Regions from separate parts of the Jeotgalibaca porci genome, predicted to be linked through region 3. Evidence: predicted binding sites of a transcription regulator. Region 3 holds the regulator's gene; each other region holds the start of a gene.
What was found. The regulator CtsR, encoded in region 3, represses protease genes until heat stress. The targets are predictions, from matches to a motif close to TTGGTCAAAAAAGGTCAAANA.

Region 1 (6,383 bases), 940 kb from region 3:
CTCTGCTGTAGGGTATCAACCAACCTTAGCGACAGAAATGGGGTCGCTGCAAGAACGAATTGCTTCAACTAAAAACGGCTCCATTACATCCATTCAAGCTATTTATGTACCAGCGGATGACTATACGGATCCGGCTCCGGCAACAACGTTTGCCCACTTGGATGCGACAACCAACTTGGAACGACGCTTAACTGAGCAAGGAATCTATCCGGCTGTTGACCCGTTGGCATCATCATCAAGCGGCTTGTCTCCTGAGATTGTAGGACAAGAGCATTATGAAGTAGCAACTGAAGTGCAACACATTCTGCAACGATACCGAGAGTTACAAGATATTATTGCGATTCTAGGTATGGATGAATTGTCTGAAAATGAGCGAGAAATTGTCGGACGTGCACGTCGCATTCAATTCTTCTTATCACAAAACTTCCATGTTGCTGAAGCATTTACTGGGATTCCTGGTTCTTATGTTTCTGTAAAAGAAACAGTACAGGGATTCAAGGAAATTATCGAAGGTAAACATGACGCTGTTCCGGAAGAAGCTTTCCGAAATGTAGGTACGATAGAAGAAGTTCTCAGAAAAGCTGAAAGCTTGGGTTATAAAGGGGTGTCCTAATATGGCTGAAATGCATGTTTCTGTGATTACACCAGATGGCACCATTTTTGACCATCGGGCGAAGGCAGTCAACGCACAAACAACGTATGGTGGTATTACCATTATGCCAGGCCATATGCCGATCATTGTGCCGCTGGCAATCGGCGAACTACGTGTAACCCGTATTACTGAATCAGATGATAGTGAAAATTATATCGCGGTAAGCGGTGGTATTATGGAAGTTGAAGCGGATCAAATTAATATTATTGCGAATACCGCTGAACGTTCGCGTGACATTGACTTAGACAGGGCAGAAAATGCCAAAAAAGAAGCCGAAGCATCCATGATACGAGCACGGGATGCCAAGAATAAAATAGAATTCAACCGTGCGCGTGTCGCTTTGGCTAAAGCCGTCAACCGGATCGGCGTATCCGAAAAACGACTGTAATGTAAGAAAGGGACCAGAACAATGCACAACTGTTCTGGTTTTTTTGTCTTTTAAACGGAGTCTGTATCCTGGTAAGTCTCAAGTAGAATGCAGTTTTTCTATTCTACTTGATAGTTCTCTGGGATAACCTTCACTTATTTAACTTTATTGCGCCGCATAAGACTATTTATTTGTAAATATGAAAAGAGTCTTTATAATACGAGGTAGAAGTCTATAGAGTTTTATAATGAAGGAATTCTAAATATTTTGTTTCGAATTCTTTAAAAATTGTAGCTTCTATTCTTTTTTGAAAAGGTTTATGTTAATATAGTTTGAGACTATGGGGAGGTGTGCATGATGAATACAATGATTTCATTCGGAATGCTGGAAATAATCTCTCATATGGTATTTATTTTTTTGTCTTTTTGGGCATTAAAGGCTACTAGAATCGAAACTTGGATAAGAAAGAACCATGTTCCCGAAGCGCGTCTCTTATATTTTTTCATCGCTATTGCTTTAGGATATAACGTTAGTTCTTTTTTTATTTCATTCATAACCGTTTCACGAAACGTGGCTTTTCTAATTACAAACTAACAACGCATATTAAATCATAATTGACAGAACGATTTGAGTTTTATGAAAACTCCAGGCGCGATTCACAAATTTCGGAGGGATATTTTAATGGAAAAAATGATTGTCAGAGGCGGTAACCGTCTTGTTGGAACAGTGAGAGCAGAAGGTGCTAAGAACGCTGTGCTTCCAATTGTCGCCGCAACTATCTTGGCATCTAAGGGTAAAACGACGTTGAAAAACGTTCCGGTATTATCTGATGTATATACAATTAATAATGTTTTAAGAAACATTAATATTGATATTGATTTTAACGAAGAGACTAACACTGTAGAAGTAGATGCAACGGGTAATGTAAGTTGGGAAACACCGTTTGAATACGTTAGTAAGATGAGAGCTTCTATTGTAGTTATGGGCCCATTGTTGGCTCGCCTAGGAAGAGCAAGAGTTGCTTTACCAGGTGGATGTGCAATTGGTACTCGTCCAATCGACTTACACTTAAAAGGTTTTGAAGCAATGGGTGCTTCTATTAAAATCGAGAATGGTTATGTTGAAGCTGTCGCTGAAAAACTGTATGGCGCTCGTATTTACTTGGACTTCCCAAGTGTAGGAGCCACACAAAACCTTATGATGGGCGCTGTATACGCTGAAGGTACAACTGTACTGGAAAACGTTGCACGTGAGCCGGAAATCGTTGACCTAGCTCGTTTCCTAAATAGCATGGGTGCTAAAGTACATGGAGCTGGTACAGAAACAATCCGTATTGAGGGTGTTGAAGAACTAGTGGGTGTCACACACTCAATTATTCCTGACCGTATTGAAACAGGCACATTTATGGTTGCAGCGGCTGTTACAAACGGCAATATCTTCATCGAAGATGCGATTGCTGAACATAACAAACCCTTGATTTCTAAACTGAAAGAAATGGGCGTTTCAATTGAAGAAGAAGGGGACGGTCTACGTGTTGTTGGACCGAAGCAATTACGGGCAACGGATGTTAAGACAATGCCACATCCTGGCTTCCCCACTGATATGCAGGCACAAATGACAATCGCTCAGCTGGTTTCGCAAGGGACAAGCACAATGACAGAAACAGTTTTTGAGAACCGCTTCATGCATCTTGAAGAAATGCGCCGTATGAATGCAAACTTCAAAGTAGAAGGACAAACGGTCTTGTTATATGGAAATTCTTCATTCCAAGGCGCTGAAGTAGCAGCCACAGACTTACGTGCTGCAGCAGCATTGATTATTGCTGGATTAGTATCTTCTGGATACACACGCGTAACGAACTTAAAACATCTAGATCGTGGATATTATAATTTTGACAAAAAGCTTCGTAATCTTGGAGCGGACATCGAGCGTATCGATGAAAGTAACGAAAAAGCACTTTCTTCCCAAGAATTGGCTGCCTTGTTTGCATAGTTTTAATATTTACAATTAAATTCAGGGGGAAAACAACTTGGCAAAAGATATTGGTATCGACTTAGGTACTGCTAACGTGTTGATTCATGTGAAGGGCAAAGGAATTGTCTTAAATGAACCTTCAGTCGTTGCAGTAGATACTGCGACGAACCGCGTCCTAGCAGTAGGAGCAGAAGCTTACCGAATGGTTGGACGTACACCTTCCAACATTAAAGTTATTCAGCCGTTAAAAGGTGGCGTAATCGCTGACTTTGACATCACCGAAGCAATGTTAACGCATTTCATTGATCGTTTGAATGTGAAAGGCTTGCTAACGAAGCCGAATATTTTGATTTGCTGTCCAACAAATATTACTACAATTGAACAAAAAGCAATTATCGAAGCGGCTGAAAAGAGCGGCGGAAAAAATGTTTATTTAGAAGAAGAACCGAAAGTTGCTGCAGTTGGTGCAGGACTGGATATTTTCCAACCAAACGGAAATATGGTTATTGATATTGGTGGGGGAACGAGTGATATTGCTGTTCTTTCATTGGGCGGTATCGTTACAAGCAGCTCATTGAAACAAGCAGGGGACAAACTTGACACAGATATCATGAACTTCGTAAAACGTGAACATAAATTGCTAATTGGTGAAAGAACATCAGAGCAAATTAAAAAAGAAATCGGTACGGCGTTAGAACCTGAGAAGGTAATAGGAATGGAAATTCGCGGCCGTGACATGGTAACAGGCTTACCACGTACAATTACGATTAATTCAAGAGAAGTTTATAGTGCAATGCACGAAACCTTGATGAACATTGTTGAGCAGGCAAAAGAGGTTCTTGAAACAACGCCGCCTGAATTGGGTGCAGATATCATTAACACCGGAATCGTTTTAACTGGTGGGGGTTCATTGATCAATGGAATTGAAGAGTTGTTCAGCAGCGAATTGGGAGTACCTGTATTTGCAGCAACTGAAGCACTTGATTCTGTTGTCTTGGGAACGGGAATCTTGTTGGAGAACATTGGTAAAAAACGTAATAAAAAAGATGGGTTCTTCAGTAGATTATTTAAATCAAACTAATTGTAAAGGAAGTTCATTATGAAATTCGACTTTAAACCGATATTTAAAGCTCTATTCTGGATCGTATTTTTTGTAGCCTTGGCGCTGGTTCTGTTCTTCGCTGGTTTGGCTATCGGATACGGTGTTTTAGGTGATGGAGAAATGATGGATGTCTTTAAGTATGAAACATGGCAACACATCCTGGATTATATTCGTTAGTTGAAAATTAGTAGTGACCAAAAGGGCCGAGACGTATGTCTCGGCTCTTTCTTCTTTTCGAATAAGGAGATGTCCAAGTCGGAACTAGAATAACAAAATGACTCTTCTAGTTCTGATTTAGTGGGCTGGGAGTATCTAATACGTAAGCCTGAACGATTAGAAAAAACATTGCTTTTTCTAATCGAATGGTGTTATAATAAGAACGTTGTTGTCGCCTTAGTGTAATGGATATCACGTAAGATTCCGGTTCTTGCGATGGGGGTTCGATTCCCTCAGGCGACGTCATGTATATTGATTCCCCATCTTGACTCAGTCAGGGTGGGGGTTTCTTTTTAGGCGTTATATTATCCAATAAACGCTAACTTTGTTAGAATAGTAAAAGGTCAGACAAATCAATTGACCATTTTTGACCAATGGTGTACAATTACAAATGAATAAGATAATATTTCTTGATTAGGAGGAAATCTTTTATGAACTTAATACCTACAGTAATTGAACAAACTTCTCGTGGCGAACGTGCTTACGATATTTATTCACGTCTTTTGAAAGACCGTATCATTATGATTTCAGGCCCAATTGATGACAATCTTGCTAACTCGGTTATTGCACAATTGTTATTCTTGGATGCACAAGATCCTGAAAAAGATATTTATATCTACATTAACTCACCAGGTGGATCTGTATCAGCAGGTCTAGCTATCTACGATACAATGAACTTTGTTAAATCTGATGTACAAACAATTGCTATGGGAATGGCAGCATCTATGGGTAGTTTCTTATTAACAGCTGGAACAAAAGGCAAACGTTTTGCTTTGCCAAATGCTGAAATTATGATTCACCAACCATTAGGTGGGGCGCAAGGACAAGCAACAGAAATCGAAATCGCTGCACGTCACATCTTAGCAACACGCGAACGTTTGAATAAAATCTTGGTTGAAAGAACAGGTCAACCATTGGAAGTCATTGAACGCGATACAGATCGTGATAACTACATGACAGCACAACAAGCTAAAGAGTACGGCTTGATTGATGAAGTGATGGAAAGTTCAAAAAGCTTAAAGTAAAATGAGAAAAATGAAAGAAGTATCTAACTTTTTTAAGGTTAGGTACTTCTTTTATATTTTAAACGTGGTAAAATGAAAGCGGAAACAACCGCATCGCTGTAATCTTTGACGGTATCGGGACGCGAAGTGACCCGATAGAGTGTGTACTTTTTTGCCTAAAATGATACAAATGAGTTGAAATAGTTACACAACATTGGTAGAATAAACATTGTAAGGTAAAGAAATGCAACGCTCTTAAGCATAGAAGACATCTGTGCAACAGTACGGAGCGCAGAGGTTGGAACATTTCTGATTTGTTGGTCGTTTTTAGACCTACTGAGGAAGTGAGGGATGATATGAAAGATGCAATTTCTGTCTTACAAAAAGTAATTCCTGATTTATTGTCGCATTTAACACATCGCTATCGGATACTGGAAGTAATAAATTTGCAGTCACCGATTGGCCGACGGGCATTATCAGAAATTACGTCTATTTCAGAAAGGTCTCTTCGAACTGAAACGGACTATTTGAAAAACCAAGGATTACTTTTTAGCACTAAAGCGGGTATGTCGCTTACCTTAAAGGGAAAGAAAGTTTTTCATGAACTTGAAGGTATTTTAGACCGTATGTTAACGATGGACCGTAAAGAGGAAGCATTAGCTAAAAAGTTAAACCTCCAATTTTGCCGCATTGTACCCGGAGATACAGATGATTCAAAAGAGATTCTGGACATTTTAGGTGAGCATGCAGTAGAAGTGTTTGACGAATTGTTACCGGAAGGTGCGTTCGTTGTCGCAGTAGCCGGCGGGAGCACGATGCTCGCAATGGCACAGCATATGACCACTGAGTTATCAGAGCAAAGACACTTCACTTTTGTACCGGCTCGAGGTGGTTTGGGTGACCTTATGGCAATTCAAGCAAACTCAGTGAGTGATTCAATGGCACAAGCAACAGGTGGCTCAAATACAGCGTTATTTGTACCCGACGATTTAAGCGAAGAAGCATTGAATTTACTGAAAAATGAGCCATCAATACTTCAAACAATGAACCTGATGAAACAGGCGAATT
Region 2 (6,383 bases), 740 kb from region 3:
TTCTTTCATTAATTGACTTGGAACAATAATACCCGCTGTCCGATTACAAAATATTCTACTCAGACGAATAACATCGTTTTTACGGATTATTTTGCCTCTTGCTATATAGTGTACGTATTTCTCGTACATCGTGTGGTACGTATGGATACTTGGTATATCGAGCATTTTTGCGACATATTTCCCTGCAATCCCTAAACTAAATTCGGTATGTGTATGAATAATATCAATTTTATATTTCTTCGCTTCTTTCAGCGCTTTGGAAAATCCTTTAATCGCAATGCGCCGTTCTTTGAATGATAAAAAAGGAATACTAGTTAAGCGGACGATATTCGGTTCCACAACAGCATGGGGATCTGTCGTCGTAAATATAATCACTTCGTGTCCACGCGCTTCCAACTCATCTTTTAAAATTTTGATGGATGTCGAAACCCCACTTATCTGTGGAAAATATGAATCAGTAAACATTCCAATTCTCATGTCTTCACCTTCTTTTCATTTACATCTTTCATTTGAGTAAAGTATAAACCAAAAATCCTTAAAAGAGCATAGCACTTTAGTCCTATATTAACTTGAAAAACGATGATTTCCTCCATCATCCAAACGATACGTAATTATACAGTACTCTGTTTTTAGCATAAATACAAAAAAAGAAAACTTGAACTGCCCCCTGTCAAGTAGACAGGTAAAAAAACAAAATAGTTTATGCCATGTATAACGTTTGTTGTGCATGGCATTTTTAATTGCCCCCGTATTGGGTGTTGGCGAAGGAAATGCCCTCCGGCCTGCGGGATTTCCTAAAATTATATCTACTAGCATCATATTTTTTAAGCTGGAATCCCCAAGCCCATCTTCAAGGTCACCCGTCGGGTGTTATAAAAAGCAATGTATTGTTTAATATCCTGCTCCAGTTCCTCAAAACTCTGATAGGTCTTGAGGCGGTACATCTCCTCTTTGATGATTCCCCAGAAGTTCTCCATCGGCCCGTTGTCGATGCATTTGCCCACTCGGGACATGCTCTGGATGAGGCGGTTTTCTGCCACGATTTTTTTGAAGCCATGCGAGGTATACTGGAACCCGCGGTCACTGTGCAGCAGCGTTTTGCTTGGGATAAGCTGGTCCTTGATTTGGCTGACGGTATCTCGGACCAAGGCGTTGTTGTTCGCCTTCGACAGTTGATAGGCCACAATTTTATTTTCCCCATAATCCAAAATCGCGCTGAGATAAGCTTTGGATTGCTGCCCGTACTTGAATTCCGTGACATCGGTCAACAGCACTGTCATCGGCTGGTAGGCCTTTCGGAATTCCCGGTTCAGGATGTTCTCTACCACATGTGCTGGCTTGTGCGGTTTATAGGCATAGCGTTTCCGGCGGATAACGGCCTTCAAGCCCGCCAGTTTCATCAATCGGAAAATAAACTTTGCTTCGAAGCGAATTCGCTTAGTTTATTGCTATATAAAAAAAAGCCCCCCCATTACATCACGAACCCTCATTACAGGATTGGTAAAATAACAACGGAGCTGCTTTTTATTATTTAATTAATTCTTGCATTTCTTCAACTAAAGCAATAACTTCTTCAACTGTTGCACATTCGTTGATTGCTTTATTTGCTAGTTTTTCCATTTCTTTGGAATCCAATTTAGCCACTAAGCTTCTTGTTTTCAAGACACTTGAAGCGCTCATTGAGAATTCGTCCAGACCTAGACCTAGCAACAATGGTACAGCTGTTTGATCGCCGGCCATCTCGCCACACATACCAACCCATTTGCCTTCAGCATGTGCTGAATCAATAACATGTTTCAACAATGTTAAAATAGCAGGGTTATATGGTTGGTACAAGTATGACACGCGTTCATTCATACGGTCAGCAGCCATTGTGTATTGAATCAAGTCATTTGTTCCGATACTGAAGAAGTCAACTTCTTTAGCGAATTGATGAGCTAATACTGCTGCAGCAGGAATTTCAATCATGATACCCACTTGGATTTCATTTGAAACTTCTGTTCCTTCTGCTTCTAGTTTTGCTTTCTCTTCGTCCAAGATAGCTTTCGCATCGCGGAACTCATTTACTGTTGCAATCATTGGGAACATAATGCGTAATTTACCATGTACAGATGCACGTAGCAATGCACGCAATTGTGTACGGAACATTTCTGTTTCCGCCAATGAAATACGAACAGCGCGGTAACCCAAGAACGGGTTCATTTCTTCAGGTAATTGTAGGTATGGCAATTCTTTATCGCCACCGATATCCATCGTACGAACAACAACTGCTTGTCCGTTTACACCTTCAAGAACTGCTTTGTAAGCTTCGTATTGTTCATCTTCAGTTGGGAAGTCTTCTGAATCCATGTACAAGAACTCTGTCCGGTACAAACCGATTCCTTCCGCACCGTTTTCGATAACACCTGTTAAATCTTTAGGTGTTCCAATATTTGCTGCGATTTCAATTTGTTTGCCATCTTTAGACAAACTCTTTGAATCTTTTAATTTAGCCCACTCAAGTTGTTGCTCTTTGAAAGCAGCAGCTTTTTCTTGATAGACAGCAATTGTTTCTTCATTCGGACGAATAATAATGTCGCCTTCTAGACCATCGATGATAACCATGTCACCTTCAGCGATTACTTGTGTTACTTCTTTCGTTCCTACAACAGCAGGAATTTCTAAAGAACGCGCCATAATAGCGGAGTGAGATGTACGTCCACCGATATCGGTTACAAAACCTTTAACATAGTCACGATTCAATTGTGCTGTATCACTTGGTGTTAAGTCTTTGGCTACGATTACAACTTCTTCATTGATAGTAGCCGGGCTAGGGATTTTAACGCCTAATAAGTGTCCCATTACTCTCTCAGTTACATCTTTAATATCAGCTGCACGTTCTTGCATATATGGATTGTCTTCCATTGACTCAAACATGTTGATATACATTTTTGCAACTGTTGATAAAGCTGCTTCAGCGTTTATCATGTTTTCTGTAATATCATTTTTAATGCCATCAAATAGTTCAGGATCGGATAATACCATTAAATGTGCGTCGAATACTTGCGCTTCATCTTCACCAACAGCTTTAGCCACATGTTCACGGATACCTTGGATTTCATTTTTTGATTTCTCAAAAGAATCCAGAAGGCGCTTAATTTCGCCTTCTGGATCTGTAATTGAAACTTTATCAAAAGATAAGTCTGGCTCCGTTAGCAGATATGCTTTTCCTATGGCGATTCCATCACTAGCAGCAATTCCTACTAACTGGTTAGTCATTACTCAGCCAAACCTTCTTTCTTAAGTGTTTCGACGATGCCTTCCATTGCTTCAGCTTCGTCTTGTCCATCAACAGTGATTGTTACTTCTGCACCTTGGCCTACACCAAGAGACATAACACCCATGATTGATTTCAAGTTTACAGATTTACCTTTGTACTCTAGGTTAATATCTGAGTTAAATTTGCTAGCTGTTTGAACTAACAATGTAGCTGGTCTTGCGTGAATACCTGTTTCAGCAATAATATGAAAGTCTTTTTTCTCCATGACGTTGGTCCCCTTTTTATATGAATTTGGAAAGTATTCCTCAACATTTAGATTATACATCAACCGATGACTTTTAGATATTATAAAGCGCTCTAAAAAATTCTTCTATAAGTAAAGGAATATAACCCTTTCATAGAACTAGATTACCATTTTTTGTAACTTAGAACAACTCTTTTAGGTGTTTTTATATGGATTGCAACCTATTTGGTCATTAATTGTTCAAAATACTTGAAAGTCAAAATTGGTCAATGTATAATAATAGTGCAAGTAAAATTAAAACGTGATAAAGAAAGGATGTTTAATAATATGAAATGTATAAATTGTGGCCAAAATGAAGCATCCATCCATCTCTATGCGTCACTAAATGGTCAAACTCAAAAAATTGATTTATGTCAAAACTGCTATCAGCAACTAACGGCCTCTCGCGGTCAAAATCCTAACTCGGGCTTCTTCAGAAATCAAATGGGTAACGATCCGTTTAACTTCGGCGACTTAGAGCAATTCTTCCGCCAAGCTCAACAACAAAACCGTGCCCAAAAACAACCAAACGGTCCACAACCGCAACAAGGTAAAGATGGCGGCAAGGACGGCGGGTTATTAGGTCAGTACGGTGTTAACTTAACCGAATTGGCACGTCAAGGAATGATTGATCCGGTGATTGGTCGCGACAGCGAAATTGCCCGTGTAATTGAAATTCTAAATCGCCGTAGTAAAAACAACCCTGTTTTAACGGGTGAAGCAGGTGTTGGTAAGACATCCGTTGTCGAAGGTTTAGCACAAAAAATCGTGGATGGTGATGTTCCGCAGAAACTGCTGGACAAAGAGCTTATTCGTTTAGATGTCGTTTCTCTCGTGCAAGGAACAGGAATCCGCGGTCAATTCGAAGAACGGATGCAACAATTAATGGACCAAGTCCGTCAAAACGATAAAATTATTTTGTTTATTGATGAAATCCACGAAATCGTTGGTGCCGGTAGTGCCGAAGGAAGTATGGATGCCGGAAATATTTTGAAACCTGCCCTAGCGCGTGGCGAATTACAACTCATTGGTGCGACAACGTTAAATGAGTATCGTAAAATCGAGAAAGACTCTGCTTTAGAACGTCGTTTCCAACCCGTACGTGTCAGCGAGCCTACACCTGAACAAACATTGATTATTCTGCAAGGATTACGTCCGAAATATGAAGAATACCACCATGTTAAATATTCAGATGAAGCGTTGGAAGCTGCTGTTAAACTATCGCATCGTTACATTCAAGATCGTTTCTTGCCTGACAAAGCCATCGACTTATTGGACGAATCAGGTTCCAAGAAAAATCTGACTCTGAAAATTGTAGATCCAAAAGAAATCGAAGAACGCATTGCAGCGGCGGAAAAAGAAAAAGATGCTGCCCTAAATGCTGAAGATTACGAAAAAGCAGCTTATTACCGTGATCAACTACTGAACTTGCGCAATATGAAAGAAAATCCGACTTCGATGGATAACAATAACCGTGTGACAGAGAAAGATATCCAATTAATCGTGGAAACTAAAACAAATATTCCAGTTGGAGAATTACAAGAAAAAGAACAGAAACAATTGAAAAATCTGGATACTGACTTGAAAGCACATGTCATTGGTCAAGATGAAGCAATTGAGAAAGTTTCGAAAGCGATTCGCCGTAACCGTGTCGGATTCTCTCGTAAAAACCGCCCTATCGGTTCTTTCCTATTTGTTGGACCTACTGGTGTCGGTAAAACAGAATTGGCACGTCAACTGGCTAATGAAATGTTTGGAACGGAAGATTCTATTCTTCGTTTCGACATGAGTGAATACATGGAAAAACATGCTGTCTCTAAAATGATTGGTTCTCCTCCTGGCTATGTCGGGTACGAAGAAGCTGGACAATTGACAGAGCGTGTCCGTAGAAATCCATATAGTATTGTGTTGTTGGATGAAGTTGAAAAAGCCCATCCAGACGTCATGCACCTCTTCTTACAAATTCTAGAAGACGGGCGTTTAACGGACTCTCAAGGGCGTGTGGTAAGCTTTAAGGATACAATTATCATTATGACAAGTAATGCGGGAACCGGCGACCAAGAAGCAAGTGTGGGGTTCGGTGCTGCTCTTTCTGGAACAACACGTTCTATCATTGATAAACTGGGTAATTATTTCAAACCAGAATTTATCAATCGGTTCGATGCCATCGTGGAATTCAAATCCTTATCTAGAGAAGATTTGACGAGCATCCTGACGTTGATGATGGATGATGTAAACAACGCTTTGGCTGATAAGGAAATTACGATTAAGGTCAGTGATGAAGCAAAAGCGAAGTTAATCGATTTGGGATATAACCCTGCTATGGGCGCACGTCCATTACGTCGGATTATCCAAGAACAAATCGAAGACCACGTCGCAGACTACTATCTAGACCACCCTTCCGTTAAAAACTTGGCCTTCGATATCGATTCAGAAGGAAATATCGAGGTAAAGCAAGCAGAGGAAGAACAGCTACAAGATGAAGAAGAAGTACGCGAAACAGAATAGAAATTTTAGCACGTTTACGCCACTATTATCTATCATTACAAAGTTATGTCCTAAAGTGAGGAATGATTCGGGCATCATTACCCAGTTATGTCCTAAAGTGGGAAATCATTCGTTAATAGTAGAGGAGCCGGGAGTTATTTCCCGGCCTTTTTGCTTGCGTGTTACTATGAAGGTTATGATGCTTTCCGGTTTAATTTTCCCTTATGCTTCTTTAATTTTTAGAAAAGGTTTATAATGAGGGTAATTGAAAAAGCAGAGGGGGGTATTATATGAAACTAATTGACGTAACCAATAGCCATCCGGAACTTGTACGTGAGCAATTAGCCAATACGG
Region 3 (6,383 bases):
AAATCGCGGCAAAGCCGGCTGATAAAGAACACCCCTACGGCCATCAGCGTTTTGAATATATTAGCGGCTTCCTGGTTTCAATCATCATTATTTTTGTCGGGTTTCAATTTTTAACGACCTCGATTGAGCGGATTATTAACCCCAGTAAACTGGAGGCCAGCCCGCTCATTTTTGTTTTATTAATCATTTCGGTTGGTGCCAAAGTAATTCAAGGATTCTTTTACCGCTCCGCTGCTGATACGATTCATTCGACAACACTTCGCAGTGCTGCTCAAGATAGTTTTAACGATGTTTATACGACAATCATTGTATTAGCAGCCTCTCTACTTGAATTTTTCACTGGTTGGACGGTCGATGGCTATGCAGGTACTTTATTGGCTATTTTCATCATTTACAGCGGTATTAGCATGATTCGTGAATCAATGGATGATTTACTCGGAACACGCCCGAACGAGCAGGAATTGGCCGAAATACAGGACCACTTTGAACAGTTTGATTCCATCTTGGGCTATCACGATTTACTAGTCCATAATTACGGACCCAATAAAACCTTCGCATCCATTCACATCGAAGTCGACGATAGTTGGTCCCTCACGCAAGCCCATGTTGTGAGTGATCACATCGAAAAACATTTTAAGGATGTTCTTGGTATCGACCTCGTGTGTCACTTGGATCCGATTGCCGTTCAAAATGAAGAACATACGCGTATCTACCGGGAAGTAAAAGCGATTCTGAAATCAAATCAGCTCAACTTGAAGTTCCATGATTTCCGAGTCGAGGAACTAGAAAATCAATTAAAAATTTCTTTCGATATCGATGTCCCGGAAAAAACCACTGCTTCCAATGACCAGTTGCGCGCGAGCATTACGCGCGACATTATCCTTAAAGTAGGTCCGGCTGAAGTCGTGATTGAAGTCGATCGCTTGAGTTTGTTGAAACACTAAATCGGTATTAAGACCTTTTCACCATTAAAATATAATTAAAACGTTCCAATAATTGTTTATTCGGCCTTTTAGGGATTAAAATTAGATTAAAATGTTCCAATCATCAGTTATTGGACCTTTTTAATCGTTTTTTCACCCTAAAACGTTCCAATAAATAAAAAGTGCACACAAAGAGGCGCGGACAATTTGTCCCCGCCTCTTTTTATGCGTTTCAATTAGGAATTACTTCCTACTAAATCTTTCGTTTTTTCTTCTTTTTTGGCCTCACGAACAGAAATACGTATTTCGCCATTGCGTGCGCCGATCGTAACGGAATCACCATATTTAACAGTGCCGCTCAGCATTTCTTCACTCAATTTGTCTTCGATTTCTTTTTGAATTGCACGACGAATTGGTCGTGCGCCGTATTCAGGGTCGAAGCCGGCTTTGGCAATGACATCAACCGCAGCTGGGGTTACTTTGACATGAATGTCCAAATCTTTTAGACGTTTCACAATCGCATTCACCATTAGCTTCACGATTTCATGCAGCTCATCCTTAGCCAGTGAGTGGAACACGATGGATTCATCAATCCGGTTCAGGAACTCAGGACGGAAGCTGTTCTTCAATTCTTCACGAATTCGTTTTTCCATCTCTTTGTAGTCCTGCTTCACATCTTTCACATTGAAACCAACTGACTTGTCGTCCCGGAGTGCTGTCGCACCCAAGTTAGAAGTCATAATTAAGATGGTATTACGGAAATCGACTTTACGTCCTTTTGAATCGGTCAAATGCCCGTCATCCAAAACTTGCAATAGGATATTAAAGACATCCGGATGGGCTTTTTCAACCTCATCCAACAAAATAACCGAATAAGGCTTTTGTCTAATTTTTTCGGTTAGTTGACCGCCTTCGTCATAACCCACATACCCTGGAGGAGATCCTACCAAACGGCTTGTCGCAAATTTTTCCATGTACTCAGACATGTCAATACGCACCAAAGCATCTTCAGAACCAAACATTGCATCTGCCAACGTCTTAGCAAGCTCTGTTTTCCCGACTCCTGTAGGTCCCAAGAATAGGAAACTACCGATTGGACGTTCTGGATCTTTTAATCCTGAACGCGCCCGGCGAATCGCGCGTGAGACTGCGCCAACCGCTTCTTCTTGACCAATCACACGTTTATGCAATACTTTCTCAAGTTGCATCAAACGGTCGCTTTCCTTTTGCTCCATTTGGTAGACAGGAATTCCTGTCCACAACGCGACAACTTGGGCAACGTCATGTTCATTTACACTCAGCGTATAACTTTCGCTCGTTGCAACTTCTTCTGACTCTTTAAGGGTGCGCTCCAAACGTTGTTTACTGCTCATCTCTTTTTTACGGATACGTGCTGCTTTAACAAAGTCTTGGGCGAGAATAGCCTCTTCTTTTTCTTTATTCAGACGCATAATTTCGTCTTCCAACTTACCGACTGGCGTTTCCCCATGCGTGACATCTAGGCGGACTTTTGCTGCAGATTCATCAATCAAATCGATTGCTTTATCCGGCAAACGACGTGACGTAATATAACGTGTTGACAATTTCACTGCCGCTTCAATCGCTTCGTCCGTTATTTCCACATGGTGGTGGTCTTCGTAACGTGAGCGTAGTCCCATCAAAATATCAACTGTTTCCTCCGCAGTCGGCTCATCGATATGAATCGGTGCAAAACGACGCTCCAAAGCTGCATCTTTTTCGATGTATTTTTGATATTCATCCAATGTTGTCGCACCAATTGTTTGAAGTTCACCTCGCGCAAGCGCTGGTTTTAGAATATTCGAAGCATCAATTGCTCCTTCTGCCCCACCTGCTCCGATTAAGGTATGCAACTCATCGATAAAGAGAATGACATTTCCATCACGGTACACTTCATCAATAATCTTCTTCATACGTTCTTCGAATTCACCACGGTACTTTGTCCCCGCAACAAGTGAACCCATATCTAGCATCATTAAGCGTTTATTCGCTAATTGTTCCGGCACTTCGCCATTCACAATCTTTTGGGCTAAACCTTCTACTATAGCCGTTTTACCGACTCCCGGCTCTCCTACTAATACAGGATTGTTCTTCGTACGACGCGAAATGACTTGAAGGATACGTCTAACTTCACGGTCACGTCCAACGATTGGATCGAGTTTTTGATGACGCGCAGATTCAGTCAAATCACGTGCCAAGGAATCAAGTGTTGGTGTTCCTTCAGTAGCTTTTGTATTTTTCTTAGCGCTTCTGACTGAATTTTTAGTCGGTTGTTTCAGGCCGATTTTTTCATACATTTTTTTACGCAGGAGATTTAAATCGACTCCTAAGCTCTTCAATATTTTCACGGCCAAAACTTCTTCTTTTAGTAAACCAATTAGAAGATGTTCCGTTCCAACTAGGTACACACCTAGTTTTTGCGACTCCGTAGTTGCATACATAACGACAGTTTTAGCGCGAGGCGAAAACGGCATTGGTGCAAATTGATGCGTTAACGGTCTTGCCGTTCCATAGCCCGTTAGATGTTCAATCTCCTCACGGACATGTGTTTCGTCAATATCAAAATCACGTAGAATCTTTCCAGCAATTCCTTCTGGTTCGCGAAGAAGTCCTAAAAGAATGTGTTCAGTCCCAATTGATTGATGTTTGAATCGATGCGCCTCTTCTGTTGCTAAAATGAGCGCTTTATTCGCTTTTTCTGTGAATAGTTCATCCATTCCTAACGCCTCCTTTACGAACGTTATACCTCATAAATTATGCCTTGTAGCGTATACTTTGTAACTGTTTGGTTAAAAGGTGTGCGCGTACAGCATCTTCATCATTTCCAAAAACTTGAAGAGAACCTTTATCCAAAATTGCTAAAATAATGTTGCCTTCTCGTTTAGAGATTAGTTTTTTATTGAATATGTTTTGGACGATTGCAAATGCGTCGCGTTCTGAAATCGAATCACCAATCATTTTAATCATTTCGTCCAGATATTCCACTTCATCCATAAATGTGACTTTCATGATACGAATATAGCCGCCACCGCCTCGTTTACTTTCAACAAGGTAACCATGTTGCTCGGTGAAACGCGTATTAATCACATAATTGATTTGCGAAGGGACACAATTAAAATGACTCGCCATTTCGTTACGTCGTATCTCAACTTGTTCTTTTTGCTTCAGGATCTGTTTAATGTAAGCTTCGATGATATCTGACATATTTTGATTCTGCAATTCATCCGCCCCCTTTCACCTGACTAATTTTGACTATTACACTTCAAATAGTATGCTATTCGAGAGCGAGTGTCAAATAGAAAGAACGCAGGAGCGTCTATTAACCAACTATTATAGCCTATTCAAATCCATTTTTGAACTCTTTTGTTTTGAAATCCGTCTCATCTTTCCCTTAGAATTATTGACAAAGAAACGCTTTCGCTTTAGAATTATTTTAATACAAAAAAAAGGGGTAATTATACTAGTGGAAATCCTTTACGTAAACTCAAAAGAAGAAGGCTCACAAAAAGGCTATGAAATGATTCGCGAAGCTTTAGACAATGGTGCGAAAGTATTTGGCCTGGCAACAGGATCGACACCAGAACGGTTGTACGAGAAATTGACTGAAAGTGACGTTGACTTTTCTGATGCCATTTCTGTTAACTTAGACGAATACGTTGGACTACCAGGAACACATGAACAAAGCTACCGCTACTTCATGGAGCAAAAGCTGTTCAATCAAAAGCCTTTCAAAGAATCACATCTTCCTGATGGAATGAATGAAGAACAAGCAGAAATTGAACGCTATGAAGCAGTTTTAAGTAAATACCCAGTCGATATTCAAATTTTAGGTATCGGCCACAATGGACACATCGCATTTAACGAACCAGGAACAGCACTGGATTCACACACACACAAAGTAGCGTTAACACAATCAACAATCAATGCTAACAAACGCTTCTTTGAAAAAGAGTCTGATGTACCCGGTTATGCTTACACAATGGGATTAGCTTCTATTATGAAAGCAAAGAAAATCCTTCTACTCGCTTTCGGAGAAGATAAAGCGGAAGCCATCAAAGACTTAGTTACTGCGACAGAACCTACAGAAGATATACCATCAACTGTATTAGTAAACCATCCTGATGTAACAATTATTGTGGATCAAGCAGCAGCATCACTTATTAAATAAAGTAGAGGGGGCCGGAAGCTATTTTCCGGCCCCCTTCCTATTAACGAAAAATAGAGACAAACAAAAAAGCCTCCCAAGGGAGACTTTTTTTTGTATTGCGCGGCAACGTCCTACTCTCACAAAGGGAAACCCTTCACTACAATCGGCGCTAAGAAGCTTAACTTCTGTGTTCGGGATGGGAACAGGTGTGACCTTCTCGCCATTATCACCGCACAATGTTATATAAGAAATAAAAAAGACCGGAAACGATACCCAGTCTTGGATATCGGGAAGACAGGATTCGAACCTGCGACCCCTTGGTCCCAAACCAAGTGCTCTACCAAGCTGAGCTACTTCCCGGTGTTAAAAAAATGCAACCAGTAGGAGTCGAACCTACAACCGCCTGATTCGTAGTCAGGTACTCTATCCAGTTGAGCTATGGCTGCAATATACAAAAGCGGAAGACGGGGTTCGAACCCGCGACCCCCACCTTGGCAAGGTGGTGCTCTACCACTGAGCTACTTCCGCAAAGAAATGCCGGCTAAAGGACTTGAACCCTCGACCCTCTGATTACAAATCAGATGCTCTACCAACTGAGCTAAGCCGGCATTACAGTAATAAAACATAAAAATATGAGGCATGCAGGGTTCGAACCTGCGACCCTCTGATTAAAAGTCAGATGCTCTACCAACTGAGCTAATGCCTCAAACAAATTAAAACTCTTTATCCTATCTGTTTGAGAAATCAGATAATGGAGGTTGACGGGATCGAACCGCCGACCCTCTGCTTGTAAGGCAGATGCTCTCCCAGCTGAGCTAAACCTCCGTAAACAAAAAAAGAGAAAATAAATGCGCGGCAACGTCCTACTCTCACAAAGGGAAACCCTTCACTACAATCGGCGCTAAGAAGCTTAACTTCTGTGTTCGGGATGGGAACAGGTGTGACCTTCTCGCCATCGTCACCGCACAATTATTTAATTAAAGGAACAACGTTCCCTCAAAACTGAATCCATAACACGACTGAACAGCTGACCAAAGCTCATTCATCGCTTGCTTTTTTTATTCTAAATCTTGGTTAAGTCCTCGACCGATTAGTACTAGTCCGCTCCATACATCGCTGCACTTCCACTCCTAGCCTATCTACCTGATCGTCTCTCAGGGGTCTTACTCATTCTAGATGATGGGAAATCTCATCTCGAGGGGGGCTTCACGCTTAGATGCTTTCAGCGTTTATCCCTTCCACACATAGCTACCCAGCAATGCCCTTGGCAGAACAACTGGTACACCAGCGGTGTG

Region 1: a site for CtsR is predicted at 4,666-4,686, ahead of clpP (ATP-dependent Clp endopeptidase proteolytic subunit ClpP). Genes of this name have one in related genera too.
Region 2: a site for CtsR is predicted at 3,756-3,776, ahead of G7058_RS02890 (ATP-dependent Clp protease ATP-binding subunit). Genes of this name have one in related genera too.

The regions. Positions count from the first base shown of each region.
Region 1 is NZ_CP049889.1:343,928-350,310, reverse strand. Features, by position in the region: gene atpD (F0F1 ATP synthase subunit beta) at 1-613, shown strand, start outside; gene G7058_RS01870 (F0F1 ATP synthase subunit epsilon) at 615-1,040, shown strand; gene G7058_RS01865 (DUF1146 family protein) at 1,377-1,613, shown strand; gene murA (UDP-N-acetylglucosamine 1-carboxyvinyltransferase) at 1,701-3,011, shown strand; gene mreB (rod shape-determining protein) at 3,049-4,074, shown strand; gene G7058_RS01850 (DNA-directed RNA polymerase subunit beta) at 4,093-4,272, shown strand; tRNA gene G7058_RS01845 (tRNA-Arg) at 4,483-4,554, shown strand; gene clpP (ATP-dependent Clp endopeptidase proteolytic subunit ClpP) at 4,743-5,336, shown strand; gene G7058_RS01835 (sugar-binding transcriptional regulator) at 5,672-6,383, shown strand, end outside.
Region 2 is NZ_CP049889.1:548,859-555,241, forward strand. Features, by position in the region: gene G7058_RS02870 (glycosyltransferase family 4 protein) at 1-477, opposite strand, end outside; gene G7058_RS02875 (IS3 family transposase) at 825-1,400, opposite strand; gene ptsP (phosphoenolpyruvate--protein phosphotransferase) at 1,528-3,258, opposite strand; gene G7058_RS02885 (phosphocarrier protein HPr) at 3,258-3,524, opposite strand; gene G7058_RS02890 (ATP-dependent Clp protease ATP-binding subunit) at 3,831-6,050, shown strand; gene G7058_RS02895 (DUF1827 family protein) at 6,320-6,383, shown strand, end outside.
Region 3 is NZ_CP049889.1:1,284,320-1,290,702, reverse strand. Features, by position in the region: gene G7058_RS06670 (cation diffusion facilitator family transporter) at 1-944, shown strand, start outside; gene G7058_RS06665 (ATP-dependent Clp protease ATP-binding subunit) at 1,160-3,658, opposite strand; gene G7058_RS06660 (CtsR family transcriptional regulator) at 3,696-4,160, opposite strand; gene G7058_RS06655 (glucosamine-6-phosphate deaminase) at 4,405-5,109, shown strand; rRNA gene rrf (5S ribosomal RNA) at 5,207-5,322, opposite strand; tRNA gene G7058_RS06645 (tRNA-Pro) at 5,375-5,448, opposite strand; tRNA gene G7058_RS06640 (tRNA-Arg) at 5,461-5,534, opposite strand; tRNA gene G7058_RS06635 (tRNA-Gly) at 5,545-5,616, opposite strand; tRNA gene G7058_RS06630 (tRNA-Thr) at 5,624-5,696, opposite strand; tRNA gene G7058_RS06625 (tRNA-Lys) at 5,722-5,794, opposite strand; tRNA gene G7058_RS06620 (tRNA-Val) at 5,841-5,913, opposite strand; rRNA gene rrf (5S ribosomal RNA) at 5,939-6,054, opposite strand; rRNA gene G7058_RS06610 (23S ribosomal RNA) at 6,159-6,383, opposite strand, start outside.